DNA from 2 places in the Corynebacterium sp. HMSC074E01 genome. Region 1 is predicted to be linked to the other one. Evidence: predicted binding sites of a transcription regulator. Region 1 holds the regulator's gene; the other holds the start of a gene.

Region 1 (15,609 bases):
CCCCCATTTCCCAGGAAGATTTGGACCGCGAGTTGGCCTTCGGAGTCGAGGATCCCACCGCCTTGACCGCGAATCAGCGGGCTTTCAGCATCATGGTGCGCAACTACTTCTTCCGCCTTGCCCAACTCTTTGCGTTGGAGAAGGAAGAGCGCTTGGCAGACCTGTTGGACTACTTGGAGGAGATTCCTGACTTTAGCCGTGCCCTCGATGACTACTTCGATGACTACGATGACATTGACACTGGGCCAGCGGCTAGGGGCCAGGAATACTTCCTCCTGGACAAGGGCGACGCAGGTTCGGGCGCTCGTGGCGTTGGCGGCTCGCGGTCGTGGACCGTGCGTCAGATCCTTAAGGACCCAGAGGGTGATAATTCCTATCAGCTCGTTGGCACCGTAGATCTCGATGCCTCCGATGAAGCCGGGGAGGTACGGCTATCCGAGCTGCGCGTGGAGTACTAGGGCGCATAAGCAGGGACTATTAATACCCCCCTTTCTGAATTAATATTTTCTACACACCGCATATTATGCGTATGATTGGGGAATGAGTACGCCACAGCAGATAGACGAACGCAAGCTTTCCCCTATCCCTCACGCCAGCGCAGCGCCTGCGGCCGAGCGCCTCACCCCCGGCTCCTTCACCATGAAGGTCCTCAACGGCATCTCCATCGCCGTCGTTGTGTCGCTCGTCCCACAAGCACTGCTCGGTGAATTAGCCAAGGCGCTACTCCCCTTGTGGTCCGGCGCAGCCACCGTCATTGCACTGACGGGCTTAGCCGCAAGCCTCTTGCCGGTAATGATTGGTGTCCTCGTGGGCATCGAATTCAAGATGACCCCCATCCAGACTGCTGCGGTCGGCATTGCTTCCTTCTGCGGCTCAGGCGTGGCCACTGTTAATCCCGAAGGCGGTTTCTTCCTCAAAGGCACCGGTCTTGTTATCAACTCAGGCCTTACCGCAGCCATAGCAGTGGGATTATTGCTCTTTATCGGCGACAGGCTGAAAAATTACTCTATTTTGTTGCTATCCACCATCGTGACGCTGGTGGCGGGCACCATCGGTTGGGCTGTCACCTTCCCCATCGTCAAGGTCTTCACTCTTTGGCTGGGCAACTTGGTCAATGGGGCAACTACTTTGCAGCCGGTTCTCATGGGTGTTGTCCTCGCCGTCCTTTTCGCCATCATGATTGTCTCTCCAGTCTCCACAGTCGGCATTGCCACTGCCATCTTCATTGACGGCATCGCCTCCGGTACCGCGAACCTGGGCGCCGTCGCCGCTGGGTTCACACTCCTCGTTGCCGGCTGGCGCGTCAACGGCTTCGCCACCTCTATCCTGCATGTTTTGGGTTCCCCGAAGGTGCAAATGGCCAACATGCTATCCAAGCCAGTCACCTTCCTGCCCGTGATATGCTCCGCTGCCGTGCTGGGCGGCGTCGGTGGCGCTTTAGGAATCTCCGGCACCCCTATCTCTGCTGGCTTTGGCATCTCCGGCCTCATGGGCCCACTGGCAGCCCTCAATTACGAAGGCTGGGGTTGGAGCGCCAGCAACGTGATGATTATTACCTTCGTTTATGTCATCCTTCCCCTCGCCCTTGCGCTGCTCTTTTGCTGGCTCTTTGAAAAGGTTCTGCACCTGACTAGGGCTGAGTACTTTTCTCTCGACTTTAAGTAGGTATCCGGGGAGTACAGTGGGGACCGCTATGAACGAACAGAACACCCCGCCCACCGGCATCCGCCTCGCAGGCGTTCATTTTGAGACGCACGAAGACGCCGTCACCGTGCATTGGCTCCTTGGAGGAATGCCCCACCACCGTGACGTCGTGTTCACCCTGCACACCCTCGATCTGGAGCTCACCGCTCACTTCGAACAAGAGCAGCTCACGTCGATGGAAATCTCTTCCTTCGGCGAGGACACCAGGGACGCCCACCGTCGGGTTGATTACCCCTACGAGTACACCCCGGAAGAGTTGACTGTTACCCTCCCCACCGCTCATTTCAACCTCTCGGAAGAAGTGTTTACCATGGCTCTTTCCGTGGACGGTGCGGCATGCGGTGAATGGACCGGCACTATAATCTAAGCCTTCACTCTCTGCATTCAGCTAAGCCTACACACGCTTTACAAGGCCCTGACCAGCGGCGATACTGGAACATAAGAAGTTCTCTAGACAACTGCGAAAGCACTAGAGAGCCACGCATATTCTGGTATCCAAGGAGCTGGCAATGCCACAACATATCAGCGAACCCCACGGAGCCTCACACAACGCTCGTCTGAACTCTCTTCGCGCAGGTGTACTTGGGGCTAACGACGGCATCGTCTCCGTCGCGGCACTTCTACTTGGCGTCGTTGGTTCTGGGGCGTCGGCAAGCGCCATCCTCACCGCCGGCCTAGCCGCAACGGTGTCGGGCGCTGCCTCCATGGCACTCGGAGAATATGTCTCTGTTTCGGCACAACGCGACTCCGAGCGCATGATGATAGACAAGGAGACCCGCGAGCTGGCAGATCTCCCCGAGCAAGAGCATGCCGAGCTCGTTTCTATGCTCGCCAGCTACGGCATGCATACCGAAACCGCGGATACTGCCGCCCGCGAGATCGCTGCCGAAGATAGACTTCTCGAGGCACACCTTCGACTGGAGATGGGCATTGATGGCGAAGACCTGACAAATCCTTGGCACGCCGCGTTGTGGTCGGCCGTATCCTTCCTTGCCGGCGCCGCACTCCCCCTGTTATCAATCTTCCTCGCACCCATGAGCATGGCTGCAGCAACAGTCGCCATTGTTACCCTGATCGCCCTGGCAATCACGGGCTACGTTTCGGCACGCCTCGCTGACACGGATGCCGCGCGCTCCGTCTGCCGCCTGGTTATCGGTGGTGCGCTCGGCTTAGCCATCACCTATGGCATCGGCGTAGCCTTCGGCGGGGTCATCGGCTAGCCCATGCTAGGACACTTTCCTCTGCCCCAGGTCCGGGCCCAAGCCGACAATGCACAAAGTCCCACTCACCGCAGTGCGAGCGGTGAGTGGGACTGCTTAACTGCGCTTGGGAAAGCGCACTGAGTCATTTACTCAGCGGAGCGTACGGCTTCGGCCTGGAGCGCTTGTGCAACGGCCTCAACCACACCAGCGACCTTGATGCCTTCCCAAATCTGCTCCTTGGTCACGCCTTCCTCGAGGAGAGTATTAGCGTGTGCGGACAGGCAGTGCTCGCAGCCGTTGATGGCGGAGACGACGGTGCTCCACAGCTCGAACGTAGCCTTGTCTACGCCAGGCTTAGCAATGATATTCATGCGCAGACCAAACTTGACCTGGGCAAAATCATCACCCAACCAGCTCTTTGCGCGGTAGGCCACGTTGTTCATAGCCATCACCGTGGCGGAGCCGAGAGCTGCGTCAATTGCCTCCTCGCTGAGGTGCTCGCGAGCTTCCTCAAGAATCTCCGACAGCACCAGGTCATTGCGGGTCGCAGCGGCGGCAGCAACCAAGCTGCCCCACAGCTGCTCCTCATTCAGCTCGGTGCTACGCGTAAGGGAACCAATGTTGAGCTTCTGATCCTTGGCATATGCCGGAAGCGCGGACTTCAGATTTTCGATGGACACTGATCTAACTCCTTTAAGGTTGGGCGGTTGTGCTTAGTGCTGTTTTACAGAGCGGACTTAACAACCTCGAGCTTGTCGATGTTCTTGGTCGGGTCATTAGCCTCCCAGTTGCAGGCACAGACCTCTTCAGACTGCAGGGCGTCCAGCACGCGCAGAACTTCATCTACGTTGCGGCCGACAGCATCCGGAGTCACGGACACGAACTGGATAACACCGTCCGGGTCGATGATGAAGGTAGCGCGGTCAGCAACACCGTCGGCGTTTTCCACACCGAGGGCACGGATCAGGTCGTGGCGAATATCAGAGAACATCGGGAACGGAACTTCCTTCAGCTCCGGATGGGTTGCACGCCAGTTGAAGTGCGCGAACTCGTTATCGGTGGAGCCGCCAAGAACCTGGGTATCGCGGTCCAGGAATTCCTCGTTCAGCTTGCCAAAGGCCGCAATTTCAGTCGGGCAGACGAAGGTGAAGTCCTTCGGGTAGAAGAACACGACCTTCCACATTCCCTGGTACTTGTCCAGAGATACCTGCTCGAAGTAGTCCTCCGGCTGGTTAGCGTTGACGTCGTGGAGGTCGCCACCCTTCAGCGCGGTCAGCTCGAACTCCGGGAACTTCTCACCAACGGTCAAGATAGGCATAGAAGACTCATCTCCTTCAATAGTCACAACAATGCACAAAAGTGATGCAAATCTCTACGACCGCACACCACTTTGCCTTTTGGCTGGTACGCAGTCGCTCGCTTGTTAAGTATGCCACGGAAGGCTTGGCACGTCAATAGGCTCCACGAATTAGAGATGTTAGAGTTATAGGCATGAACAATAAGGAGTATCGCCCAACCCTCGCCCAGTTGCGCACCTTCGTCACGATTGCGGAAAACAAGCACTTTGGAACCGCAGCCGCCAAACTCGATATCTCCCAACCTTCGCTCTCCCAGGCCCTCGTCGCACTCGAGCAAGGTTTGGGAGTACAGCTGATCGAACGCTCGACCCGCAAGGTCATCGTGACGTCCACAGGTGAAGCGCTACTGCCTTATGCCAAGACAGCACTCGAAGCTTCCGATGCTTTCCTCAGCCAAGCGCGCGGCGCTAGCGGCACGCTTACCGGCCCCCTCACTATCGGCATCATCCCCACCATCGCGCCCTATATTTTGCCGGGACTGCTGCAGTCCATCAGCGCAACCTATCCCGATTTAGAACCCCGCTTCGTCGAGGAACAGACCCAGCACCTGCTGGACAAGCTGCGCGAGGGCAACCTGGACCTGGCCATTGTTGCTCTGCCCACCGAAGCCCCCGGAATGGTGGAGATTCCTCTCTACAGCGAGGCCTTCACCGCAGTCACCCCGGCAGAGCACCCACTTGCGGGTCGAAAGGATCTCACGCTCGAGGATCTAGGGCACCTTGATCTGCTCCTGCTTGACGACGGCCACTGTCTCCGCGACCAAGTCCTCGACCTGTGCCGCCGCGCGAAGGTCAATCCCTCCGAAGCCACCAATGCCGTCACTCGAGCCTCATCGCTGACTACTATCTTGCAGCTGGTCATGGGAAACCTCGGCGCCACTCTCGTCCCCGAGTCCGCCCTGGCAACGGAATGCCAGAATCCGCGGCTCTCCGTCGCACACTTTGCCCCTTCTGTCACGGCGGAGCGGCACGTGGGGCTTGTCTTCCGCTCTTCCGCTGCCCGTGCCGATGAGTTCAGCGCTTTCGGGACCTTGGTCACCGCTGCCTTCCACGACGCCGCGGAGCGTTCCCGGACACTTTTCACGGCCTCCTAACTGTTCCCCAGCTCCAGCATCAGAGCTAAAGAAGACGACAACGCCGCCCCTAACTCACCTCATGAAGTCAGGGGCGGCGTTGCATATCGATTCGACAGCTTAAGCCTTAGGCTGCAGGAGCATAGCGACCCTGGCACTGGCGGCACAGGTGTGCGGTTGCCAGCTGCAGTGCCGGCGCGATGATGATCAGTGCCAAGCCCAGGGTGATGAGGGAGGCGAAAGCCATCAGACCGGACAGGACAATGAACAGCAAGATGTGACCGTAGTTTTCCTTGCCCAGCTTCAGACCCTGGGAGAAAGCCTCACCAACGGAGGAGCTATCGGCTGCCAACCACGGCATGAGAGTGAAGAAGGGCTGAATGAACAGCGCAATCAGCATGACGATGATGACTCCGCCGAAGATAGAGCCAACGAGTGCAAAAATATCATTTTCACTGAGCTGCTCTGGGTTCTGGAGGTCCACACCTGCCACACCACCGAGGCCCACCATAAGCAGGCCGACGATGACAATCACCAAGACAATCGCACCAAGAATGCCCAAGACGATGTTCACCACGAGCGGCGGTACCCAGCGAACACCCTGGAACAGGGTGCCCCATGTGGGGCTCGGCTTGTCGATTTCACGGTAGGCCAAACGATAAACAACCAGAGCAATGACAAAGGACAGGATGGACACCGCGAAGGAGAAGAGGTCCAACATAATGGAGGTCTCCGCCCCATCGGCGTTCTGCGCACCAACGCTGATTCCAATTTGTGGAACAAACTGAATAGCAAACACGACGACGGCGCCCAGCACCCACAAAAGTGCGTTACTGAGCGCGGCTTTGAAGCCCCACTTGATAGCTTCGATAGCGCTGACCGGACCGGTGTAGGCCGGGCCGGCGCCTGGGCCTGGGCCGGCGTAGCTGGAATCGCTTCCATAGCCCGCGCCGGCATAGCCCGGCTGGCCGGCTTCGTACCCGCCATAGGCCTGGGAGCCGTAGGCGCCGCCGCCATAATTGCCGTAGCTGCTGGATTGGCCGAAACCGGCCTGATCTTCTGGGTGAGAAGTGGGCTCGTATTTGGGAAGCCCGCCGTTATTTCCGGAGGAGTCGCCGGAGCTATGAGCCGGGTTGCTGCCAAAGCCTCTGTTGGAGCCGTTATCCTCCGGCTTCGATTCAAAAGGATTAGTCATAATTCATACCCTTCATTGATTAGTGTTCACGCAATAAACACAAGGGTACCAATATCTCCACCTCGACCTGTGAGCGAATAGCCTTCCGAGTAGACTTTTAGGTCGATTATGACTGCTACTCGCGAAGACCTTTACGGCGCTCTCACTTCGGTTTCCTTGAGTGATGAGCGCGCTTTCCGCCGTCGCCTGCGCAAGGCCCGCTCCCCCAAGGCCCTGGATGCCATTGGAGCCGATATCGCAGCCGCCCAAGACAAGGTGCGCACCATCGATGCACATGTGCCACCCATTACCTACGCCGAACAGCTTCCCGTCACTGGGCGCCGCGATGATATCGCCGAAGCTATCGATAATAATCAGGTAGTCATCATCGCCGGTGAGACTGGTTCGGGAAAGACCACCCAGATTCCCAAAATCTGTTTGGAGCTCGGCCGCGGGCGCCGAGGGCTCATTGGGCACACTCAGCCACGCCGTTTGGCAGCGCGCACGGTTGCTGAGCGCATTGCAGAAGAGCTTGACCAGCCCATCGGGGACTCAGTCGGCTATGCCATCCGCTTCGATGACCGAGTCTCCTCCACCACCGCTGTGAAACTCATGACGGACGGTATCTTGCTGGCAGAAATGCAGCGTGACCGCTTCCTCAACGCCTATGACACGATCATCATCGATGAGGCACACGAGCGTTCGCTCAACATTGACTTCCTTCTCGGGTACCTCAAAAGGCTGCTGCCCAAACGCCCAGACCTGAAGGTGATCATCACCTCCGCCACGATTGACCCGGAGCGCTTTGCCAAGCACTTCGCTGACGCAAACGGTACGCCAGCGCCGATCATCGAGGTCTCCGGGCGTACCTACCCCGTGGAGATCCGCTACCGCCCGCTCGAGGTCGAATCAGGTGGAAAGACCATCGACCTCGATCCCTTGGACGCCCTCTGCGAAGCCATCGAAGAACTCATGACCGAAGGCGAAGGAGACATTCTGTGCTTCTTCCCGGGCGAGCGCGATATCCGCGACGCCATGGAAGCCATCGAAGGGCGCCATTGGCGCAACGTGGAGGTCACTCCGCTCTTCGGACGCCTGTCCAACCAGGAACAACATCGTGTCTTCCGCTCACACCGCGGTCGCCGCATCGTGCTCTCCACCAACATTGCTGAGACCTCATTGACGGTGCCTGGCATTCGCTACGTCGTCGACACGGGCACCGCGCGCATCTCGCGCTATTCCACTCGCACCAAGGTGCAGAGACTGCCCATTGAGCCGATCTCCCAAGCAAGCGCTAACCAGCGCTCAGGCCGGTGTGGTCGCGTTGCCGATGGCATTGCCATCCGCCTCTACAGTGAACAGGACTTCCTCTCCCGGCCGGAATTCACCGACCCTGAGATCCTGCGCACCAACCTGGCCAGCGTCATCCTGCAAATGATCTCGCTGCGCCTCGGTGATATCGCTGACTTCCCCTTTGTGCAATCCCCCGAACCGAAGGCCGTGCGCGATGGCCTGCTCCTCCTCCACGAATTGGGCGCACTCGAGGGCAAAGAAAAAGATGGGCTGCCGGTCCTGACACGCATCGGGCGAGATCTCGCCCGCATCCCCGTGGATCCGCGCATGGCCCGCATGCTCGTTGAAGCCAACACCTCCGGATGCCTCCACGACGTCATGGTCATCGTTGCCGCAATGACCATCCAGGATGTGCGTGAGCGGCCTACCGACAAGCAAGCGCAGGCTGACCAGGCCCATGCTCGTTTTAAAGACAAGACTTCAGACTTTATGGCAATGCTCAACCTGTGGGACTTTGTCCAAGAAGCCCGCGAGGAGATGAGCGGCAATGCTTTCCGCAAACGGATGAAGGCCGATTTCCTGCACTATATGCGCATCCGCGAGTGGTTCGACCTGGTGCGGCAGCTGCGGGACGTCGCCAAGCAGCTCGGTTGGAACGCTCAAGAGGGCACCGAGCGGCGCCCCGATGACATCCACATGTCGTTGCTCTCTGGCCTGTTGTCCAATATCGGCGCACGTGACGGTAACTCCAAGGAGTTCATTGGCGCACGCAATACCCGCTTCCTGGTTTTCCCGGGATCAGCGCTTGCGAAGAAACCACCGGAGTTCCTCATGGCAGCCGAGCTGGTGGAAACCTCGCGACTGTGGGCACGCGATGTTGCCGCCATCGACCCGGCCTGGGTGGAAAAACTGGCGAAGGATCTGTTGAAACACAACTATTCCGATCCAACATGGTCACGCAAGCGCGGCTCAGCGGTAGTTACCCAACGCTCGACGTTGTACGGTGTCACCGTGGTCGCGGACCGTACGGTGCCCTACCACCGCGTCGATCCTGCGGCGGCACGCGACATGTTCATTCGCAATGCGCTTGTCGACGGCGAATGGACCACCCACCATCACTTCTTCCACGACAACAAGCGCAAGCTTGCCGAGGCCTCCGAATATGAGGAGAAGGCCCGTCGGCGCGGGCTCGTGGTGGATGAAGACACACTCTTCGACTTCTACGACCAGCGAATCCCCGAATCTGTCACCACTGCTCGGCATTTCGATTCTTGGTGGAAGAAGCAGAAGAACAAGCACTCTTTGGACTTCGACCCAGAAGCGCTCCTGGAAGAGGACCACGCTGTTACAGAGGAGGCTTTCCCCGACCGCTGGCTGAAGGGAAGCATCGATTACGACCTCTCCTATAAATTTGAACCCGGTGACCCCCTCGACGGTGTCACGCTGATGGTTCCCGTCCCGCTCCTCGCGGGCTTGGACTCCGAGGGCTTCGACTGGCTCGTACCCGGCCTGCGACTGGAGCTGGTGACAGAGCTGATTCGCTCACTCCCAAAGGCTCTTCGCCGCACTGTGGTACCAGCACCCGAATTTGCTGAGCGAGCGCTGCCCAAGCTTGTGCCCTATGAAGGCGGGCTTTGTGAACAGCTTGCGGCCGTGCTGCAGGACATGGGCGGCCAAGGCATCAACGCCGGCGATTTCCGCCCGGATCAACTCCCACCCCACCTGCGGATGAACTATGCCGCAGTGGATAAGCGGGGCAAGGTTATTGATTCCGACCGCAATCTGCAGGCTTTGGTCCAACGCCAGGCCGGGCATATTTCTTCCTCCGTCTCGCGTGTTGGCCGGGCAGCTGAGTCCACTTCCGTCAAGGAATGGTCAAAGGACACGCTTGGTGCTATCGATGAAGAGGTGACCACTGTCGTTGATGGGCACGAGGTCACCGCCTATCCGGCACTCGTAGCCACGAAGGAAGGTGTCGCGCTCAAGGTCCACCCGACAAAAGCGGCTGCCGACGCCTCCATGATCACTGCCACCCTCACCTTGTTGCTTCGGGAAATCTCCGTGAATACGCAACAAATGGTCAAGGGGCTGCCCCTACAGCAGCGGGTAGCTGTCGACTCCTACCCACACGGCGGGGCCAAAGGGTTGGTCAACGATGCACGAGTCGCCGCGGTGCGCGACATCATGATGGACAAGGGCGGGCCTGTAAGAACCCCTGAGGAATTTACCGGCTTGCTGAACGCTGTCAAGCCTGAGGTTCCGGGCCGTGTGCGTCAGGCCGTGGTGGCTATTGCCCCAGGGTTGGCGGAGTACTCCAACCTCAACGCTGAGCTGAAGCACTGGGAGGGGCCGGCAATCGATGATATTCGCGCCCAGCTCGACTTCCTCTTGCCGCCGCACGCCATCACCGTTCATGGGATCCAACACCTGCGCCACCTGCCGCGCTATATCCAGGCTGCACGTATCAGGCTTGATGATATGAACCTGGACCCAGATCGTGACGCTGACCGCCAGGCAGATGTCGACGAGGCCAAGGCATACCTCAATAATCGTTTGCGTTCCTTGCCCGCAGGCCGCGAGAAGACTCGTGAGGTTAAGGAGATCTTGTGGATGATTGAGGAGTTGCGCGTATCGCTCTTCGCACAACGCCTAGGAACCGCTCATGCGGTGTCTGTTCGGAGAATTCAAAAGGCCGCAGATAAATTGCGTTAGAAGCTATCGCGGTCACGCCGCCGCATCAGGCGGATTTCCGATTCAAAATCGTCTGCGCTTTCGAAGGACTTATACACGGAGGCAAAGCGCAGGTAGGCAACCTCATCGAGATCGCGGAGAGGCTCCAAGATGGCTAGGCCAATGTCGTTGGCATTGACTTGGGAGGAACCGTGACTGCGCACGGTCTCCTCGACTTCTTGCGCGAGCTTCTTCAGAGCGTCATCGCTTACATCACGCCCTTGGCACGCGCGTTTGACGCCGCGAATCAGCTTGTCGCGACTGAAGGGCTCAGCCAAGCCATTACGCTTGACTACCGACAGGACCGCTTTCTCAATGGTGGTAAAACGGCCTTTACATGCAGCACATTCGCGACGCCGCCGGATTGAGGTTCCACTATCAATCACACGCGAATCGATGACTCGTGACTGTTCATTGTGACAGAACGGGCAATACACAGTGCCGTAACCTTCCTCTCCGCCGATGCGCTTTGCTTCCCCGGCCCAAGAAATTCTAGCGCGAAGTTGCCACCGCGGTAGCCGAAGCACCATTGACATTAGGAACCTCACTATCGATGCTGAGGCCGCCCCACACTGTTCCAATAAAGACTGCAGCGCCAAAGACCGCGCCCAGAACATAGTTGCCTACGTTCGACCCGCCGCGCCGACTCCGTGGCACACTCCGCTGGAAAGAAACGGAGGATGATGCCGAGCCTGTCGTACGCCCCTGTGTTCTACCGTCCGAAGAAAGCGTTCGAACAACAGTCGTGCCACGTGAAGAAGTAGGTGACAGCTCATGGGCCCGTGTCTGATGCTGCACAGGATCCCAGATTGCCGCCGGCGGGACCAGGACGGCTGGATTGTGAGACTTCCGACGAACATCCCTACGCAGTACAGAGGCGTTATTGAGAGCGATAGCCATGACGGTTCCTTTCTAGATCTTCCTTCTCCATCGACGTAATATCCGAAGTCTAAGAATCCGGGCGGACACTTTCGAACATCACCATCGACCAACCGTTCGATTTAGCGTGTATGTTCGATTTATAGCACCCTCTCGAAAATTTGTCCACATTTCGGCGACGCTAGTCGAACATTTTTTCCTGTCGTGCTAAAAAGGAAAGCGGAAGAACCACCGGCAGCCCCCATACATGCCTGGTACGCCAAAGCCTCGGCCACGAATGTGCACATCGCAATAGTTTTAGGAGAAAGAATGGCCCGCAAACCCAAGCGAAGCGACCACCCTTCCCTCGACACCCTGTCCCCCCGGCAGCGCCGCATCCTAGAGGTTATCCATGATGCCGTAATGCTCCGCGGATACCCGCCAAGCATTCGGGAGATCGGTGATGCCACCGGCCTACAGTCCACATCATCCGTGGCCTACCAACTGAAGCAGCTTGAAGAGAAGGGCTTCCTGCGCCGCGATCCGAACAAGCCACGCGCCGTTGACGTCCGCCACTTCCCCGGTGCCGAAGATTCGAAGAAGCCCGGTCGCAAGACAGGCCAGGCAAACAAGTCTCCAGATCTTTCCACCCCTGATATCCCCGAGGACGCAGCTACGCCGAACTACATCCCGGTTGTCGGCCGCATTGCCGCAGGCTCCCCAATTACCGCCGAAGAAAACGTTGATGCTTATTTCCCCATGCCGGGCGAAATCCTCGGCAGCGGCGAGCTTTATATGCTGCAGGTCGTGGGCGATTCTATGCAAGACGCCGGAATTCTCAACGGCGATTGGGTGATTATTCGCTCACAATCCGTCGCAGAGGAAGGCGAATTCGTCGCCGCCCTTCTGGACGGCGAAGAGGCCACCGTAAAGGAATTTCACCGCGACTCTTCAGGCGTCTGGCTCCTTCCCCATAATGACGCCTACTCCCCCATCAAGGGCGACGAGGCTGAGATCATGGGCAAGGTAGTGTCAGTTTTCCGCAAGCTCTAGAAATCATCACCTCTCAGCCATCCCCCCAGGGCCCTACCCACCTCGCAGTGCCAGCCCACTCGGTGCGGGCGTAAAGGGCCGGGGGATTTTTTCTTTCTACCCCCTTGTGTGTGTACATGCCCGATTCCTGCCGCTTTGGCGTCCGATATCACACATTTGCATATATGCAGGTTATAGAGGAATTTTTCACTAAGGCCGCAACCGCAATGTGAGGTTTTCTTTGTTTAGTTCCGTTTTCTTCACATTCAGTGGGACAATGGAGGCATCGCCGCAACATTCGTTGCCCTTTTCGTTCACACGCCCCAGCCCCGTTTCCTTTCCGCGGCGGGCGCAGTGACCACCGCAGGCAGACTTCACTGGGAGGAACTATGTACGCAGAAGAGCGTCGCCGACAAATTGCCTCATTGACCGCCGTCGAAGGCCGTGTCAATGTCACCGAACTTTCTGAACGCTTCGATGTTACCGCTGAGACGATTCGCCGCGATCTCGCGGTTTTGGACCGGGAAGGAGTCGTGCACCGAGTCCATGGCGGTGCGGTTGCCTCCCAATCCTTCCAAACCGCGGAGTTAACCCTTGATACCCGTCAACGCTCGGCCACGGGCGCCAAGATGGCCATTGCGCGCGCTGCGCTGGAACAGCTCCCCGATGGCGGCAGCATCTTCCTCGACGCCGGCACCACGACGAATGCGCTTGCTGATCTCATTGGCCAGCGCTATTCGGCAGGTCAGTTCAGCATCGTCTCCAACAGCCTGCCGATCGCCCTTTCGCTAGCCAGCAACGGGGTATCCGAAGTCCAGCTCCTTGGCGGTACCGTACGGGCAATTACCCAGGCCGTGGTTGGTGATACCGCCCTTCGCACCATGGCGCTCATGCGTGCCGACGTGGCTTTTGTCGGCACCAACGCACTGACCATTGATCACGGTCTCTCAACGGCAGACTCGCAAGAGGCTGCGATCAAGTCCGCTTTCGTCACCAATGCGCACCGCGTCGTCGTATTGTGCGATTCTTCAAAGCTGGGCAATGACTACCTCGTGAGCTTTGCATCCCTCGATGAAATTGATGTCGTTATCACCGACGCCGGCGCACCCGCTTCCTACGTTGAAGCGCTGCGTGAGCACGGCGTTGAGGTGATCATTGCTGCAGAAAAGTAGGCGCCTTACCCCCACTAGATCGTTTCAGGAGGTGTGCACCCCTTCATGGTGAGGGGCGCACACCTCCTGCGCATTCAATAATCTAGGACGCTTGGAATTGCTCCAATAGGTCAATCACTGCGGCGCGGGCATCAGCTGGGCCCTCAGCGTTTACTGCTGCATCCGCCATCTTCTGGCATTGCTCAAGAGTGACCTCAGCAAGCTGTGCACCAACACCTGCGACGGCGGTCGACGCCGCCGACAGCGACGTCACACCAAGGCCGGTCAGTACGCAAGCGAGCATGGGATCAGCTGCTGCTTCACCACAAACGCCAACCGGAACGTTGTTATCGCGTCCGACCACGCAGGTGTGCTGAATCAAACGCAACACGGCCGGCTGCCACGGATCGGTCAGGTAGGCCAGCTGGGGCGATAGGCGGTCAGCGGCCATGGTGTACTGCGTCAAGTCATTGGTACCGATGGACACGAAGTCGAGGTGCGGCAAGATAGTATCCGCCATCAGGGCTGCAGCCGGTACCTCAATCATCGCGCCAGCCGTGAGCCCACGCTCACGACAGAGTTCAGCGAACCACTTTGCCTCGACTGCGGTGGCCACCATCGGTGCCATAACCCACGTCGTGGCACCCTCGGCACGCTTTTCTGCGGCCTGTGCGATGGCATCGAGCTGACGGGTCAAAAGCGCCTCGTTGTCGCGGGCGATACGCAGGCCGCGGACGCCCAAGGCGGGGTTCTCCTCAGAGTCCAACGTGGCATAGGAGATCGGCTTATCAGAACCAGCGTCGAGTGTTCGAACAACGACCTTGGAGTCCGGGAAAGCGTTGAAAACCTTGCCGTAGATGCGCGCTTGCTCCTCCACGGTGGGCTCTTCGCTCGCGGAGAGGAAAGACAGCTCCGTACGGTACAAACCGATACCTTCTGCCTGCGAATCGGAGGCGATACGAGCTGCGTTACCGTCGGCAACATTGGCTAGCAACTGCACGCGGTGTCCGTCCTTGGTCTGGGCCGGACCCCGCCACTCGGCTACTCGTGCCGCCTTCTCGCGGTATTCCTCTACAGCCTTGAGCGAGGCGGCGCGATCCGCGCCAAGGGCCACTGTGCCCACGGAGCCATCGACGAAGATCTGGGTTCCCGCCTCAATCGTGCGCAGCTCAGCGCCGACCGCCACAATGCACGGAAGGTCGAGCTGACGAGCAATAATTGCAGTGTGGCTGGTGGGACCGCCCAGCTCGGTCACCAGCGCCTTGATGTGGGTGGTGTCCAAGGTTGCGGTATCCGCCGGTGCAAGGTCATCCGCCAGCAGCACGGCTTCCCCTTCAACCATGGGCAGGCCCGGCTCTTGCTCACCGCGTAGTTGTGCGATGACGCGGTCGCGAACGTCCTTGAGGTCAGTCGTGCGCTCAGCCATCACGCCGCCGGCAGCCTCAAACATGGTGACAAACCTGTCCGTGGCCCCCACAACTGCATACTCGGCGTTCTTGCCGCTGCGAATACCCTTGCGCACTGCCTTGTGCCAACCTCGGTCCTTGACCATTCCGGCGGTAGCGCCCAGGACTTCTGCTGCCTGACCTTCCGCACCAGCGGCACGCTGCTCTAGCCTGCTGGCAACAATGTCGACCGCTTCGAGGAAGCGATCGTATTCAGCATCACGCTGCTCCTCCGCCACGGTTTCTCCAGCCGTGGGCAGTTCTGGGCGTGGGCGAACCCACACCGCCTCAGCGTATGCAACGCCGGCGACGACACCGGTGCCTTTAATGGTGGATGGGGATGCGTTTTCCATGACACATTTCCTTACGGAGACGATGTTTTCTCTTTCCAGATCATCACAAGTCGGCCAAAAATGCAACGAAACCCACAGTGATTCCATTGACATTCGGACACATACGGGCAATAATCAACATTAAGCAACATTAATTTCACGTTGACAACGGGCAATCCGCACCGAAGCTCTTGTTCACGCCCCTGAGGCGCGTTTGCCCCCAATATACGCACTCCGCGAAAGGGGACATTCTCCACG
Region 2 (15,609 bases), 220 kb from region 1:
CGGAACGTTCCCATGAGCGTGAGCACGGAGGCATAGTACCAGGGGAGCGTCACAGAGTTGAAGACGAATGCCACCTGGTAAGCAGCGGCCGTGGCAGCGATAGCCCGGCGCACGCCCGTGCGGCCCCACCACCATACGAGGACGAGGCCGAGGAGCATGAGGATCATCGCGGCCGAGCGCAGCGCGGTGAGCACACCGTTATAGGTGGTATCGGGGGAGAAGACCTGGATGAGCGGCACGAGGATGTCAGCGAGCAGGGTAGGGCCGGCTAGAGGGTTGATGACCTTGGAATTGCCACTGATTTGTGACAACCAACCCCACGAGCTTCCCGACGCCCACGTAATCGCCGCCACCGCCAGCGCGACCTCCACCACAGCAAGGAAACCGGACAGGAGGAAGACTCCGAAGCGCTTGATGGGCTTCGTCCCCTTCGGTGCCCAGTGGTGCAGCATGAGCCACACGATAAAAGGTGCAGCGAAAATAGCGGTGGCCTTGAGCGAGACCGCCACGCCAACCAGAAGGAGGCTGGCATGGAACTTGTGGTGCACTGCGGCAAGCAGACCCAGCGAAACTAGCCCCACCATGATGGATTCATTGTGCATGCCACCGATGAGGTGCAAGAGCATAACCGGGTTCGCTACGCCCAGCCAGAGTGCGAGGGCAGGATCGCCCCCGATGCTGCGCGCCAAGCGCGGAATTGACCAGGCAATGGCGGCAAAGCCGAGGACCGATATCGCCTTGTAGACGATGATGCCTGCGGCGACGTTTTCTCCTACCAGCTGGGTTACACCATTGCCCATCCACAGGTGCAATGGGCCATAAGGGGTGGTGGTGTTGCGCCAGTCGTGGGAGACCTCCAAGAGGAAGGGACCAGGATTCACCGCCGCTCCTTCAACATAAGGGTCGTAGCCATCACGCACCATCGCGCCTTGCATGAGATAGGAATACACATCGCGAGAAGCCAGCGGTGCCGCACACAACAAAGGGGCAACCCAGCACAACAGCATCCGACGAATATCGGCCAGCGCGCCGTCTGGTTGTGGGTTCTTCACCTGCGGGGCAATGAAGTAGCGGCCGGCCAAAACCCACGCGGCAACCAAGCCGAAAAGGCCTACCCAATAGAGGACCATGCCGATGTTGCGGCCATGGCCATAAGCTAGAAAGCCGATATTGAGCGCTTCAAGGAAGCCACCGCGGTTGCGGGTAGCGCCACCGGAGAAAGAGGCGAGTGCCAGCACGACAGCGGCGATGATGCCCAAAGGCAGGGGGTGGGGAATGCGCAGGGGCACGCGCGTGGTTGTGGGACGAGCCATGCTACATCCGGCGGGCCGTGGACTTGTGAGCAAGTTCTTCCAGAGTCTCCGTAACCTCGGGGGAGACCTGAGCATTGTGGAGGTGGTCAAGGCCCGAGCGCGTGAGATCGTTGATGCGCTGCTCGACGACATCCGGCGCACCCGAATCCGCAATAATCTGCGCCATGCGGGCAATCTCTGCGGGATCCTCTGTCTGACCGATGAGGCGACGCAACTCCGCAGCCGCGGCGGGATCGGAAGCATCCGCGCGCTGCAGTGCCAAGGCCAAGAGGACTGTGCGCTTGCCCTCGCGCAAATCATCACCGGCGGGCTTGCCAGTCACGGCGGGGTCACCGAAGACCCCCAACAAATCATCGCGCAGCTGGAAGGCAACCCCGATGTCTTGGCCGTAGCCGCGGAAAGCAGCGACGAGCTTTTCGGCGGCGCCCGCTATGGCTGCGCCCAAGTGCAGGGGGCGCTCGATCGTGTAGGCGGCGGTCTTGAAACGGTTGACTGAATCAGCCAACGTGGCGTCCTCAGAACCTTCCGCCTCGAGGCAGATATCCAGCATCTGCCCGCCGATTACTTCGCGGCGCATAGCGCGCCAAGGTGCGCGGGCACGTGCGAGTGCTTCAGGGCTAAGTCCGGAGTCCTGGAGCATGTCTTCCGCCCAGACCAGGGCCATGTCACCCACCAGGATGGCGAGGGACTGACCGAAGAAATCAGCATCGCCGTGGAAGCCGAGTTCGCGATGGCGGGCTGCTACGCCACGGTGAACGGTAGGGCTACCGCGCCGGGTATCGGAGGCATCCACGATGTCATCGTGGATTAGGGCGCAGGCCTGGATGAATTCTAAGGATGTGGCTGCGCGGAGCATAGCCTGTGGGGACTCCGTCCCTTCGAGCCCGCGTGCGCCGATAAAACCTGCCCACGCGTAGAGGGGGCGGATGCGCTTTCCGCCATCCAGTACGAAGGATTCCAAATAGGAAATCGCGTTGGTTACTGGAGCGCCGATGGATGCGATGGCATCACGCTGGCGGTCTAGAAAAAGCGCGAGCTCCTCGCGTACGGCTGCGGGAATTTCGTCCAAGGAAGGTATCTGCGGTGTAGTCACGCTTGCCACTTTACCTGGGCAGGTTCAGGGTTAAGGCGCCAGGTTAAGCGGTGTCGGTTGGTGTGAGCGGCACAGTAGATTGCAGGATTGCGAAGGGGCGGGAATCAGCGGGGTAATGGAGGTCACGGAGGAAATCGCTAAAGCCCATCTTGCGGTAGAGGCCAAAGGCGGAGTTGGCTTCATTGGGAACCTCCGGTGTGGAAAGCAAAATATAGCGAGCGGGAAGATTCCAGGCCAAGGCTTCTAGTAATGCGCGGCCCAGGCCGTGGCCTTGTTTCGAGGGGAGCACGTGGATCTCTGCCAGTTCGAAGTAATTGTGGAGAATCTCTTCTTGCTCTGGGGTGGGGCCGCCGCTGGCGGCGAGTGCGCGGCGGAGCTGCTTATCCCACCAGGTATCGGGGGTGCCTAGGAAGCCGTAGGCAAAGCCGGCGATGCCATATTCATCGGTGGCCACAATGCAGGAAAACCCTGGGCGTATGAGATCTGCGCGCCACCGCGAGATGGACCCCTCGCGCACCGAGGGGTTGTAGTCCATCGCCGCAATGTAGATATCCACCAAGTGCGGGAGGGCAATGGCGAACTCTTGGGGGCTTAAGCGGCGCAGCGTGTAACTCACATGTCTAATAACAACAGATTCTTACGGTATGTGAAAGCACTCGGGAAAACTTCCATCAAACGCCGTGGCGTGAGTGTTCGATAACATTCGGAATAATGCTTTAAGGCTATTGTTAAATTCGAACACCTGCTCTAAAATTGGGGGTGGATGTAGGAAGGTGGTTTTAAGGTGAATCGCAACAACGAACAACAGCAGAAAATCAACAGCATCAACAGCACAGTCTTTATCGACAAACTGAGGAAGAAGCCCGAGGGGGAGAGGACATGGCACAGGTAATCTCAGCAACAGCGGCAGCAGCCCGCAGCCGGAACCGTGAGGCTATGCAGCGGGACCGTTTCGTAAACCAAGCGCTAGACCTCTTAGCGGATGCGCGGAGTAGCGCGGCGGAGGGGCGCCTTGCGGATGCATTGGAATTGGCTTACCGCGCCTCGCTACGTGCAGCCGGGGCACGCGTGGCGGCGTCCACCGTGTCGCGACGCCGGCGCTTGCCTACTTCCGCCTGGGAGCAGGTGGCTCTCATTGGCCCGGCTGATGCCCAGTGGGCAGAGGGGTTTAGGGAGTACTCCCGTGTGCGCTCACGTGTGGCCTCTGGCCTAGAGCCGGTCCCTGAGCCGGACGCGGTTTATCAGTACTTAGCACTCGCCGCGCGTTATGTGGATGCGACTGAGTCCGGGCTGGGCTTCGGGGCAATGGCGGCCTAAGGCTGGGGCCGGGGTCATGGGCCGTGAGGGGGTAGTGCGGCCAAATTATGGACTGTCTTTGTGGGAACTATCTCGCTATCCTTGACGTTATAGAGGTAGTACCCCACATTCCCAGTATTTCTACCTAAACCCCAACCCATTACGGAGGACGCTGTGGCCCTTTCTGAGCACGAACAGCAAGCGCTGCGTGAAATTGAACAGTCGTTGCTGGCCAATGATCCTGATTTTGGCGCGTCTGTGTCCGGTGAAACTTCTTTCGGCGGAAACTCGGGTGCCATCACCCTCCGCGGAGTGGCCTTGATTGTTGTTGGCCTCTGCATGATGGTGGGCGGTATCGCGTTGGCTCAGCAATCTCTGTGGTTTGTCAGCCTCTCCGTCCTTGGCTTCCTCGTTATGTTCGGCTCCGGTGTCTGGATGCTGCGTGGAAAGTCTGAAGATTCTCTGGTTGCAGTCGGCGCGCAGGCCCCTGCCCGCGGGCGCGGCAAGCAATCCAAGAATGGCGGCAGCGGTGTTGGAAACCGTCTGGAAGATAATTTCCGCCGTCGCTTTGAGGAACGCTAGGCGCCAATAAAACGCTCATGGGCGTTGTATAGATAGCTGCACTCTCGCCCACAGCCCTCCGCGTTAATTCGCGGAGGGCTGTTGTGATCTTTGAACTTCTAAAAATCGGTGGGGGAGGGTCAGCTGGCAAGGGTGTCGGCAGTTGTGAGGAGCGTCTGTTTTGCCTGCCGCGCTTGTCCGGTGTTGAGCTGGCCAGCGGCCTAGCAGGTGTCGATGGCGGGTAGGGCTGAAGGTTCCAGGGTTGGGCTCTGCGCCTAGGCATCAGATCTATTGATTGTTGCGGCGTCGGAAGGAATTCACATCTTCCCCCACTTTCCCCCACTTTGCCCCGGGTGGACTATTGAGCTGGTGGAAATTCTGCGTGCTTTTGTCGGGCTGGGTGATTGAAAGTCGCAGTAATTCGGGGATATAGGGGAAAGGTAGTGCTTAAGGGATGGAAGTTGCAGGTGTGAATAGCGGAATTGAGTGCGTACTTAGGGGGTGTGTCAAGGGCGTGCTGGGAAAACTTCCCACCGAAAAAATGCCTATCTAGCTGCATGTATGTCGTGACACGCGGGGATGAAGGGTGCTAAAGGTGTGGGTGGTGGGGGAAAGTGGGGTAGAGTGGGGCGCAGCGGAGGAGAGTTGTTCTCTTGTCGCGAGAGGAATCCGGAGTTTTCGAGTGACAGGAAGGTGGACCCGGGGATGTTTCTCGGCACCTACACTCCCAAGCTCGATGACAAAGGGCGGCTTACGCTTCCAGCGAAGTTTCGCGAAGAACTGGCCGGTGGCCTCATGGTCACTAAGGGGCAGGATCATTCGCTTGCGGTATACCCGCGGGAGGAATTCGCGGCACGAGCTAGGAAGGCAGCGGCTGTGTCACGCACCAACCCGGACGCGCGTGCGTTCATCCGTAACTTGGCAGCGAGTGCGGACGAGCAGCGTCCCGATGGGCACGGGCGTATCACGCTGTCTGCAGGCCACCGTGAGTACGCAAACCTGACGAAGGAATGCGTGGTTGTGGGGTCGGTCGACTTCCTCGAAATCTGGGATGCAGCCGCGTGGGCTGAATACCAGGCGCAAACTGAAGACGCTTACTCGGCGGCAGACGCCGATGACGTACTTGCCGGGTTGCTCTAAAGCTTCCCCGGCGCACCAAGAGTGCGTGTACGGACTCTGCCCGAGGAGGATGAGCTGGTGTACTTCCCCGACATCAGAACCCTTCCTCGGACAGGGCCCTATACGCACTCGCTTTTTATCGAGATCATCAGACCGCAGCATTAAGCGCCTGAACGGAAAGGGGGACAGCAACTGTGGAGCACGACGGCACCATCAACTACGACGTGAGCGACAACCACGGCCATGTCCCCGTCATGCGTGCGCGCATGGCCCAGTTGCTTGCCCCAGCTGTCGAGGCAGCGGGGGAGAACGCCGTCATCGTCGACGGTACCTTGGGCGCGGGTGGCCACAGCGAATACTTTCTCACCGCTTTCCCCTTCGTGCGCATCATTGGCGTGGACCGTGATTCCGCCTCGTTGAGCAGTGCTTCTCGACGTCTCAGTCCCTTCGCCGACCGTTTCGTGGGCGTCAACGCGCGTTTCGATGAGGTAGGCAGTGCCATTGCGGATGGGGAAGACGAGATCTTTTCCATCGCGCGGGAGCACGGCATAGCCGGGGCGCTGTTTGATCTCGGAGTCTCCTCCATGCAGCTGGATCAGGTCGATCGCGGTTTTGCGTACAAGACTGACGCCCCGCTGGATATGCGCATGGACCCGCGCCAGGGAATGACCGCCGCCGACATTCTCAATACTTATAGTCACGGAGACCTCGCCCGCATTTTGAAAACCTATGGCGATGAGCGTTTCGCCGGAAAAATCGCATCCGCAGTTCTGCGGGAAAGGGACAAGGAGCCTTTTAGCAACTCCGCGCGCTTGGTCGACTTGTTATACGCCACCATCCCCGCGGCAACGCGCCGCACTGGTGGACACCCGGCGAAGCGAACCTTTCAGGCGCTGCGCGTCGAGGTCAACCGTGAACTGGAGGCTATTGAGCAGGTCATCCCCGTGATTACGGATGCCTTGTCCATTGGCGGACGTGCGGTGTTTATGAGCTACCAGTCGCTCGAAGATCGCATTGTTAAGCATGCTTTCACCAAGCTCAGCACCTCGACCACCCCAGCGGGCCTGCCCATGGATCTGCCGGGGACCGCGGCGCACTATTCCGTGGTGACGCGTGGTGCGGAAAAGGCGAGCCAGGAAGAGATTGCGGAGAACCCACGGGCGGCATCCGTCCGTGTACGCGCGCTCGAACGCCTTGAAGGGGCGCCGTCTTTTCATGAACCGGGAGGTAGGCCATGACGCTGAGAGACCGTACCGCACAGGCAACCCACCACCGCGACCACGAGAGGACCCACACCATGGGCGCAAGCCGCGATTTCACCACCGGAGCCGATGCCACGGGCCAGGGAACCGCGCTGCTGGAACGGGGGCGCCGTACCACCCCGCTGCCGAGTCGCACCCCGCACCGCGGCACCGTTCCTACTCGCCGCGTTGGCTCCGGCCTGCGGGGAAGCCGCCTTGGCTCGAAGCAGGTTGTGAGCAATCGTGGCCGTCGTGTAGCGCAGCCCACGCGGGTCAACGGCCTCTTCGCGCGCCTGTCCTTCATCGCCATTGCTCTGCTTATTACGGGTGTGGCCGCAGCCATGTGGCTGTCGGGCTTGTCCACCTCCCAGACCTTCAAGATTCAGGAGCTCACCGCCCAGGAATCCACGCTGGATAACCAGCTGGAAACCCTGAACCGAGACTTGGAGAATGTTCGCTCGGCCTCGGATGTGGCTCGCCGCGCCCACGAGGCCAAGATGGGCATCCCTGTCCAGCCAGGCGTTGTAGAGGTTGGCGCAGACGGCAATATCGAGCACAAGCGCGAGGCAACACCGGATATGGAATCGGTCATCGATGTCAATGGAGAACCGGTCCGCCCGGGGCAGGCTTCCAGTGACCCGAACGCGACGGCCTACATGTCCGACAATCTGAATGCCCGCCCGACGCTCAGCGAGCGCAACCGCGAACGTGGAGGTGCCGCTTCCAATGACGCGCATTCGGAGAATAGCCCCGAAGGCGGCCAGCCAGGGGAGGAGAACGTTGAGCTGCCGGATATTCCGGCCCAGGCTCCCTACGCGGCGCGGGGATAGAATCCCCCTCCCGCTTCGCGCGTGCCTGCGTGGGCAGGCGGCGATAATAGGGCACAATTCGGGATGAGACTGTCTTAACCCGCGCCAAGCGTGGGGCAAGACATTCAGCTGTTTACTTACCTACCCTCGCTGCAGACAGAAAGGTGACGTGTGACCCCACCACACTCCGGTGGCCGGCGCCCGAGGCGCGCTCCCGCCGCCCGTGCCGCTCAGCCACGCGGTGCCTCTCACCAACCACGGCAGCGCTACGACGCCGACCGCGTCGTTCCCGCGACCAGCTCCCGGAACCCACGTACCGGCAAGCCTTTCCTGAGCCAGCAAAAGACGATGCGCCAGCGTGTTCACGTCATTGCGGCGGTGTTGCTCGTCATCATGCTGGCCTGGATGGGGCGCCTCGCCTGGGTGCAGATTGTGTGGGGTCCCGACCTGGCGGCAAAGGCAGCAGCGCAGCGAACCCGTGTGTACGTCGACACCGCCGGGCGCGGTGAAATCCTTGCGCGCGATGGCCAGCGCTTGGCCTACACCATGCGTGCCCGCTCATTAACCGTCTCACCGACTCGCCTGCGCGATGAGCTTCGTGAGCAGGAAAAGCAGAAAGCAACCGGCGAGGCCGAGTATGAGTCCTTAGCCCCCGAAGCGAAGAGTTCCTATCTAGACAACAAAGTGACCGAGCGGCTCACCGAAATGTCGAAGGGGATCCCGAGCAAGCTGAAGGATGCCGGAATCGATGCTGGCGACGTGGACCCGGAGCAGATTATGGACAAGCTCCGCGCCGACACTCAGTACGAGGTCCTCGTTCGCAATGTTGACCCAGATGTCGCGGTAGCCATTTCCGAGGAATACCACGGCCTTGCCGCCGATGAGCAGCAAATCCGCCAGTATCCGAATGGTTCGATCGCGGAGAACGTCATCGGCAAAGTTTCTATGGACGGCCAAGGCCAGTTCGGCTTCGAAGCCTCCGGTGATACCACCCTCACGGGTATTGACGGCAGTTCCACCGAGGACGTTTCGGCCAATGGCCAGGTGATTCCCGGTAGCCTCCGCGATCAGGTACCCACCACTGACGGCAAGAACGTGACATTGACGCTAGATCTTGACCTACAGACCTACGTGCAGCAGAAGCTGGAGAAGGCAAAGGCCAACTCGAAGGCGAAAAGCGCTGAGGCGGTCGTGTTGGATGCCGCTACCGGCCAGGTCTTAGCCATGGCGAATACTGGGACGGTTGATCCGAACAAGGACATCGAAAAGCAGCTCCAAAAGGACAAGACCTTCGACAATCTGTCAGTCTCGCACCCCTTCGAGCCCGGCTCGGTTGCGAAGATAATTACTGCTGCCGCGACCATCGAAGAGGGCCTCACCGACCCGGATGAGATTTTGCAGGTGCCCGGATCCATCGACATGGCCGGCGTGACTGTTAATGACGCCTGGCCCCACGGCGTTGAGCCATACACCACGACCGGCGTCTTCGGTAAGTCATCGAACGTGGGAACGCTGATGCTGGCGGATCGACTTGGCCAAGATAAATACGCCGATTACCTGAAGAAGTTTGGACTTGGGCAGACCTCCGGCATCGAGTTGCCCAACGAGTCCCCTGGACTGGTCCCCGATCGTTCGCAGTGGTCCGGCGGTACCTTCGCTAACCTGCCCATCGGCCAGGGCCAGTCATGGACTGCCCTGCAGCTGGCGTCTGTTTACCAGGCCCTCGCCAACGATGGCGAGCGCATCGAGCCGCGCATCATTGACTCGATTACCGCGCCGGACGGGACGAAGGAAGAGCTGGAGGAGCCCGAGACCACCCGCGTGGTCAGCGCCGAAACCGCACGCACCGTCGTCGACATGTTCCGAGCGGTCTTCCAGGATGATCCGCAGGGCCTGAACAACGGTACCGCCGGCAACGCCAACATCGAGGGCTATCAGCTCTCCGGAAAGACCGGTACCGCGCAGAAAGTCGATGAGGACACTGGGGCTTATTCCAATTCCAAATACTGGATCACGTTTGCGGGCATTGCGCCTGCCGACGACCCCCGCTTCGTCGTCGCCGTCATGCTCGATGAGCCGGAATCCGGTGTCAACGACGACGGCTCCGGCGGCCAATCCGCAGCCCCTGTTTTCAGCGATATCGCATCCTGGCTCCTCGACCGCGACAATATCCCGCCCTCCCCGCCAGCACCGCAACTGACCTTGCGCGCCGAGTAGTCAGCTCTTATACCGAAAAGCACATATCGAAAACCTAGAGACAGAGAAACAGAGAAGAGGAATCACCGTGACCAGCAGCACCACCCTGAAGCGCCTAGCAGAGATTTCTGGCGGCACGGTGGTCGGGGATGCCTCGACCACCGTGGGGTCCTGTGGACTGAATTCAGCAACATTGCCGTCCGGTGGCCTCTTCGCGGCGCTTCCTGGAACTCGCGTGCATGGAGCGCGATTCGCCGCTGATACAGAGGCCGCAGCCATCCTTACTGATGCAGAAGGACAGCGCATCCTCACCGACGCAGGGGAGACGCGGCCGCTTCTTGTGGTGGAGGATATCCGCGCCATCCTTGGGAACGTGTCCGCCGAGATCTATGGCCACCCCACGCAAAAGCTCACCATCCTCGGCGTGACGGGCACCTCCGGTAAAACCACGACGAGCTACCTCCTCGAGGCGGGTCTCTTGCACGCAGGCTATTCGGTTGGCCTCATCGGCACGACGGGTACCCGCATTAACCGGGAGCCGGTTCCGACTTCCTTGACCACTCCAGAGGCGCCGACCTTGCAGGAGCTTTTTGCACGCATGGTGTCCGAGGGAGTTACACACGTGGTGATGGAGGTCTCCTCTCACGCGCTATCTTTAGGACGAGTCCAGGGAACGCGCTTCGGCGTGGGTGGTTTTACGAACCTGAGCCAGGACCACTTGGACTTCCACCCGACGATGGAAGACTACTTTGAGGCCAAGGCCCTGCTTTTCGACGGTCCCCAAGCCGCCGATCGCTCCGTCATCTGCGTCGATGACGAATGGGGGCGTCGTATGGCACAGCGCGCCGCAGCACGCTCGGTGATCCGGGTATCAACGACCCCGCAAGGAAGCGACGCCGATATCACTGGCCGTCAGCTCAGCACTGAGGTCACCGGTGCACAACAGGTGGAACTAACGCTTGCCTCCGGTGAGCATGCCGGAACGTTTGAATTCCGCCTGCCTATGCCGGGTACCTTCAACATCGCCAATGCGGCTCTCGCTACGGGGATGGCCGCCGCTATTGGAATCGAGCCGCAGGTCTTCCTCGAGGGCGTAGAAAAGGTCGCGGTACCGGGCCGCATGGAGCGTGTTGACCGCGGCCAAGACTTTGTGGCTGTGGTGGATTACGCGCACAAGCCGGCTGCAATCGCGGCTGTTTTAGAGACCCTGCGCACGCAGTTGGAAGGCAGCGGAGGCCGCATCGGCATCGTCGTCGGCGCGGGAGGAGACCGCGATTCCTCCAAGCGTCCGCTCATGGGAGCGGCCGCCGCGAAGGGCGCAGACCTTGTCGTCGTCACCGACGACAACCCCCGCACCGAAGACCCGGCATCCATCCGTGCGGCCGTGCTCGCGGGCGCCCAGGAGGCAAACCCGGCGGCTGATATCCGTGAGGTAGGCTCCCGCGCCAAGGCCATTGATGAAGTCGTGGCGTGGGCGCAGCCGGGGGATGCCGTCATCGTCGTTGGCAAGGGCCACGAGGTAGGCCAGCTCATTGGCGATACCGTCCATCACTTCGATGACCGCGAAGAGATGGCGCGTGCCCTTGATGCCATGGCCACTGCGACTAACCTGAGTACCGAAGAATCCAAGGAGCAAGCATGATTGCGTTAAGCCTCGCTGAGATCGCTGAGATCACGGGCGGCCGCCTTGATAGCGTCGACGAACCAGACACCCAGGTGACCGGCTTCGTCGAATTCGATTCTCGCAAGGTCACCCCGGGCGGACTCTTTGTCGCCCTGCCCGGAGCACGCGTCGATGGGCACGACTATGCCAACACCGCGATCGACAAAGGAGCCGTTGCCGTGCTGGCGGCGCGCCCGGTGGGTGTTCCTGCCATCGTCGTCGAGCCGCACGGGCGCATCGAAGGTGACGGTGCCAACGCAGACATCTACGCCAATGATGCAGATGGTTCCGCAGCGGCCGTCGTGGGAGCATTGTCCGCGATTGCTCGTGCAGTTACACAGCGCCTCGCGGCAGAGCAGGCTCTCACCATCGTGGGGGTCACTGGTTCGGCCGGTAAGACGTCCACCAAGGACCTCATCGCCACCATCTTCCGTGAGGTGGGGGAGACCGTTGCCCCGCCCGGCTCTTTCAACAACGAAATCGGCCTTCCCTATACGGCTCTGCGCTGCGATGAGCACACGCGCTACCTCGTGGCGGAGATGTCGGCTCGCGGTATCGGCCACATCCGACACCTCACCGAGATCACCGCGCCGCGCGTTGGCGTGGTCCTGAATGTCGGCTCCGCGCACCTCGGTGAGTTTGGTTCGCGCGAGAATATCGCGCAGGCCAAGGGCGAGCTGGTGGAGGCGTTGCCGAAAGCGGAAGCGGGCGGCGTAGCCGTCCTCAACGCAGATGATCCTTTCGTCGCCGCGATGGCTCCCCGCACGGAGGCCAAGGTGGTGTACTACTCCACGGAGAACCGCCGCGGAGGCGCACCGGCGGCGCAGTACTATGCCACCGATATCGTGCTCGATGACGTCGCTCGCCCTTCCTTTACCCTGCACAGCCCGGATGCTGAACCCGTTGCTGTGAAGCTCCAAGTCTTTGGGTCCCACCAGGTATCTAATGCACTGGCCGCGGCCGCCGCAGCCATCGAGCTGGGGGTATCGGCAGACACGGTGGCGGCTGCGCTGTCCGGTCACCGCCTCGCCTCCGAGCACCGCATGGACGTGCGCACCCGCCGCGATGGCGTCACCGTCATCGATGACTCCTATAACGCCAACCCCGATTCGATGCGTGCGGCCATCGCCGCTTTGGCTTATACCGCAGCAGCGCGTCCCGACGCCCGTTCCATCGCGGTGTTGGGGGAGATGGGAGAACTCGGCAGCGATGCAGAGCAATCGCACCGCCAGCTCGGTGAGTTTTTGGCCAAATACCACGTCGCGCAACTCATCGCGGTAGGGGAGAATCCCAACTGCCGGGCGATGGCCGAGGCCGCTGCGCAGCAAGGTATAAATACAGTGGTGTGCGCCGATGCTGCGGCCGCCGCACAGGCGGTGGACGGCATACTGCGCGTGGCCCCGGCAGGGGTCGATGATTGGGCTAGCCGTAGCGTTAAGGACGTGGTCTTGATTAAGGCCTCCAATGCCCAACGTCTCTGGTTGGTCGCGGAACAGCTGAACCACAGCTAGCCGCTAGAAAGGACTTCAAGCTCGTGACTCAGATCATCATCGCTGGTGCGGTTAGCTTCCTCGTGGCGATCTTTACCACCCCGGTTCTTATCCGTTATTTCTCCGATACCGGCCGCGGACAAGAGATCCGCGAGGATGGCCCCAAGTCTCACCTGCGCAAGCGCGGTACGCCGACGATGGGTGGTCTTGCCATCCTCGCGGGCATCTTGGTGGCCTATGTTGTGGCCGGCCTCTATGGCCTGCTGACAGGGCATGAGGCCTTTACCGCCTCCGGCTTGCTGGTCCTCGGACTGACCTTGGGCTTGGGCGCGGTGGGCTTCGCGGATGACTTCATCAAACTCTTCCGCCACCGCAACCTCGGACTCAATAAGACCGCCAAGCTGATCAGCCAGCTCGTGCTGGCGCTGCTCTTCGGCTTCTTGGTCCTGCGTTTCCCCAACGATGCGGGGCTGACCCCAGGCTCCACCAAGCTATCCTTCATCCGAGATTTGAAGACTTTCGACCTAGCTGTCGGCGGCACGGTGATCGGAACCATCGTGTTCTTGATCTTCATGTACATCCTCATTGCGGCGTGGTCGAACGCGGTGAACCTCACCGACGGCCTCGACGGCCTCGCGGCGGGTGTTACCGCGATTGTCATGGGCTCTTATTCGCTGATGACCTTCTGGCAGTTCCGCTACTCCTGCGCCACTAATTTTGCTGCTGGGTGTTACCAGGTGCGCGATCCGCTCGACCTCGCAGTGCTTGCGGCCGCAGGTCTGGGTGGATGCCTGGGCTTCCTCTGGTGGAATGCCGCGCCCGCCAAAATCTTCATGGGAGACACCGGTTCCTTGGCACTTGGTGGTTTGGTCGCGGGTATTTCCGTTACCAGCCGTACCGAGCTGCTCATGATCATCATCGGTGCCCTGTTCGTCATCGAAACGGTCTCCGTCGTCATCCAAATCGTGGTCTTTCATTCCACCGGAAAGCGCTTCTTCCGTATGGCGCCGATCCACCACCACTTTGAGAACGGTGGTTGGGCGGAAACGGCTGTCGTTGTGCGCTTCTGGCTCCTGGCTGCCATGGCGGCGATGGCCGGTGTGGCTATCTTCTACGGTGATTGGCTCACCGCCTCCGGCATAGGAGTAGGGGCATGACGCGCCCAGACTTCCTCTCCGGTCACGTCCTCATCGCCGGCGCAGGCGTCTCCGGCCGCGGGTGCGCGGCAGTCCTGTCCAACTTGGACGTGGATTTAACGGTGGCCGATGGCAACGAGGACTCCCGCAGCCGCATCGCCGCAGAGTTGGACGTTGCCACCGTGGACACCTCCGCGGTGGACCTAGCCGAGTACTCGCTCGTCGTCACCTCACCAGGATGGCGTCCGGACTCGCCGTTGCTCGTTGCGGCCGCATCCCAAGGGCTTGAGGTCATCGGCGATGTTGAGTTGGCTTACCGTCTCGATCGAGCAGAGGTCTTCGGCGCCCCGCGCCGCTGGCTCGCGATCACCGGCACCAACGGCAAGACCACGACCACCGGCATGCTCGCCGCCATCATGGCTGCCGACGAGCAACGCTCCGGCCAGCGCGCACAAGCGGTAGGCAATATCGGCGTCTCGTCCTTTGATGCCCTGGCCGCCCAGCCCCGCGTGGACATCCTCGTAGCGGAGCTTTCATCCTTCCAATTGCACTGGTCCTCCCACCTGCGCCCAGAAGTCGGGGCACTGCTTAACCTCGCCGACGACCACCTGGATTGGCATGGATCCTTCGAGGCCTATGCCGCAGACAAGGCCAAGATTCTGCGTGGTCAGCATGCCGTCTACGGCAAGGAAGATGAGCACGTTCGAGTGCTCGCTGCTTCTCTTCCCGGCGCAACTGCTTTCAGCCATGCTGAGCCTGCCGCAGGTGAAGTAGGCGTGAGCACCGGCAGCCTCCTCGTCAACGAGGTTGCGGGGATGAAATCCGCTGTGGTGGACGATGTCACCACCATCCAACCCGCCGGTCTGGCCGGAGTGCTGGATGCCGCTGCCGCGTCGGCAGTGGCGGCTCTCGCTGGTGCTCAACCGGAATCCATCGAGGAGGGACTCAGCGCCTACGTGGTGGCAGGACACCGCGGGGAGATCGTTCACCGCCACGCTGGCGTGACCTACATCGACAATTCCAAGGCAACGAACCCACATGCCGCGGAGGTCGCTATGCGCGGGTTGGACTCCGTGGTGTGGGTGGCCGGCGGCCAGCTGAAAGGCGCTGATGTCTCGGAACTGTTGCGCACCCATGCCGCGCGACTGAAGGCAGCGGTTCTGGTGGGCGTCGACAAGCATGTGCTTGCCCAAGCCCTCGTGAAGGCAGCGCCACACGTGCCCGTTTTCATCGTGGATAGCCACGATCCGGAAGCAGCAATGGAACAGGCAGTGTCCGCCGCCGTGCAACACGCCGACGCCGGCGATACCGTGCTTTTAGCACCCGCTGCGGCATCGTTGGACATGTACACCGGTATGGGCCAGCGCGGCGATATCTTTGCCGCCGCTGCCCGCCGCCTCGCCCGCTAGCGCTAGGAGCACCCGTGACCGCCACCAGCACCCAGAAGCCACAACGCACGCTGGGATACCACCTGCGTGATCTCCGCGAGCGCCTCCGCGCCTACCCCGGGCTCGACTATTTAGTGCTGCGCATCGCCATTTTTTCGCTCATCGGCATCGGCGTCCTCATGGCCTTCTCCTCGTCGATGGCGACGTCTCTGTCAGAGACCGATAGCCCGTGGTCAGCTGCTCTGCGCCAGTGCGTGCTCGTTATCGCCGGCCTCATCGTGTTTTGGATTGGTCTGCGCATGTC

Evidence for each region. Region 1 encodes LexA, which represses DNA repair genes until DNA is damaged. Its sites were predicted from a motif close to CGAACANNTGTTCG; they were not measured.
Region 2: a site for LexA is predicted at 3,142-3,155, ahead of HMPREF2537_RS06470 (SAV_6107 family HEPN domain-containing protein). Genes of this name have one in related genera too.

What each region holds. Positions count from the first base shown of each region.
Region 1 is NZ_KV794847.1:305,278-320,886, reverse strand. It holds gene HMPREF2537_RS07515 (DEAD/DEAH box helicase) at 1-458, shown strand, start outside; gene HMPREF2537_RS07510 (PTS sugar transporter subunit IIC) at 640-1,665, shown strand; gene HMPREF2537_RS07505 (hypothetical protein) at 1,694-2,071, shown strand; gene HMPREF2537_RS07500 (VIT1/CCC1 transporter family protein) at 2,214-2,924, shown strand; gene HMPREF2537_RS07495 (alkylhydroperoxidase, AhpD family) at 3,053-3,586, opposite strand; gene HMPREF2537_RS07490 (peroxiredoxin) at 3,631-4,224, opposite strand; gene HMPREF2537_RS07485 (hydrogen peroxide-inducible genes activator) at 4,398-5,357, shown strand; gene HMPREF2537_RS07480 (hypothetical protein) at 5,464-6,531, opposite strand; gene hrpA (ATP-dependent RNA helicase HrpA) at 6,640-10,515, shown strand; gene nrdR (transcriptional regulator NrdR) at 10,512-10,970, opposite strand; gene lexA (transcriptional repressor LexA) at 11,722-12,444, shown strand; gene HMPREF2537_RS07460 (DeoR/GlpR family DNA-binding transcription regulator) at 12,813-13,595, shown strand; gene ptsP (phosphoenolpyruvate--protein phosphotransferase) at 13,678-15,372, opposite strand.
Region 2 is NZ_KV794847.1:88,059-103,667, forward strand. It holds gene HMPREF2537_RS06455 (alpha-(1->6)-mannopyranosyltransferase A) at 1-1,313, opposite strand, end outside; gene HMPREF2537_RS06460 (polyprenyl synthetase family protein) at 1,315-2,406, opposite strand; gene HMPREF2537_RS06465 (GNAT family N-acetyltransferase) at 2,450-3,022, opposite strand; gene HMPREF2537_RS06470 (SAV_6107 family HEPN domain-containing protein) at 3,286-3,723, shown strand; gene HMPREF2537_RS06475 (DUF3040 domain-containing protein) at 3,877-4,284, shown strand; gene mraZ (division/cell wall cluster transcriptional repressor MraZ) at 4,969-5,403, shown strand; gene rsmH (16S rRNA (cytosine(1402)-N(4))-methyltransferase RsmH) at 5,577-6,620, shown strand; gene HMPREF2537_RS06490 (cell division protein FtsL) at 6,617-7,453, shown strand; gene HMPREF2537_RS06495 (peptidoglycan D,D-transpeptidase FtsI family protein) at 7,781-9,649, shown strand; gene HMPREF2537_RS06500 (UDP-N-acetylmuramoyl-L-alanyl-D-glutamate--2,6-diaminopimelate ligase) at 9,717-11,270, shown strand; gene murF (UDP-N-acetylmuramoyl-tripeptide--D-alanyl-D-alanine ligase) at 11,267-12,802, shown strand; gene mraY (phospho-N-acetylmuramoyl-pentapeptide-transferase) at 12,826-13,938, shown strand; gene murD (UDP-N-acetylmuramoyl-L-alanine--D-glutamate ligase) at 13,935-15,326, shown strand; gene HMPREF2537_RS06520 (FtsW/RodA/SpoVE family cell cycle protein) at 15,341-15,609, shown strand, end outside.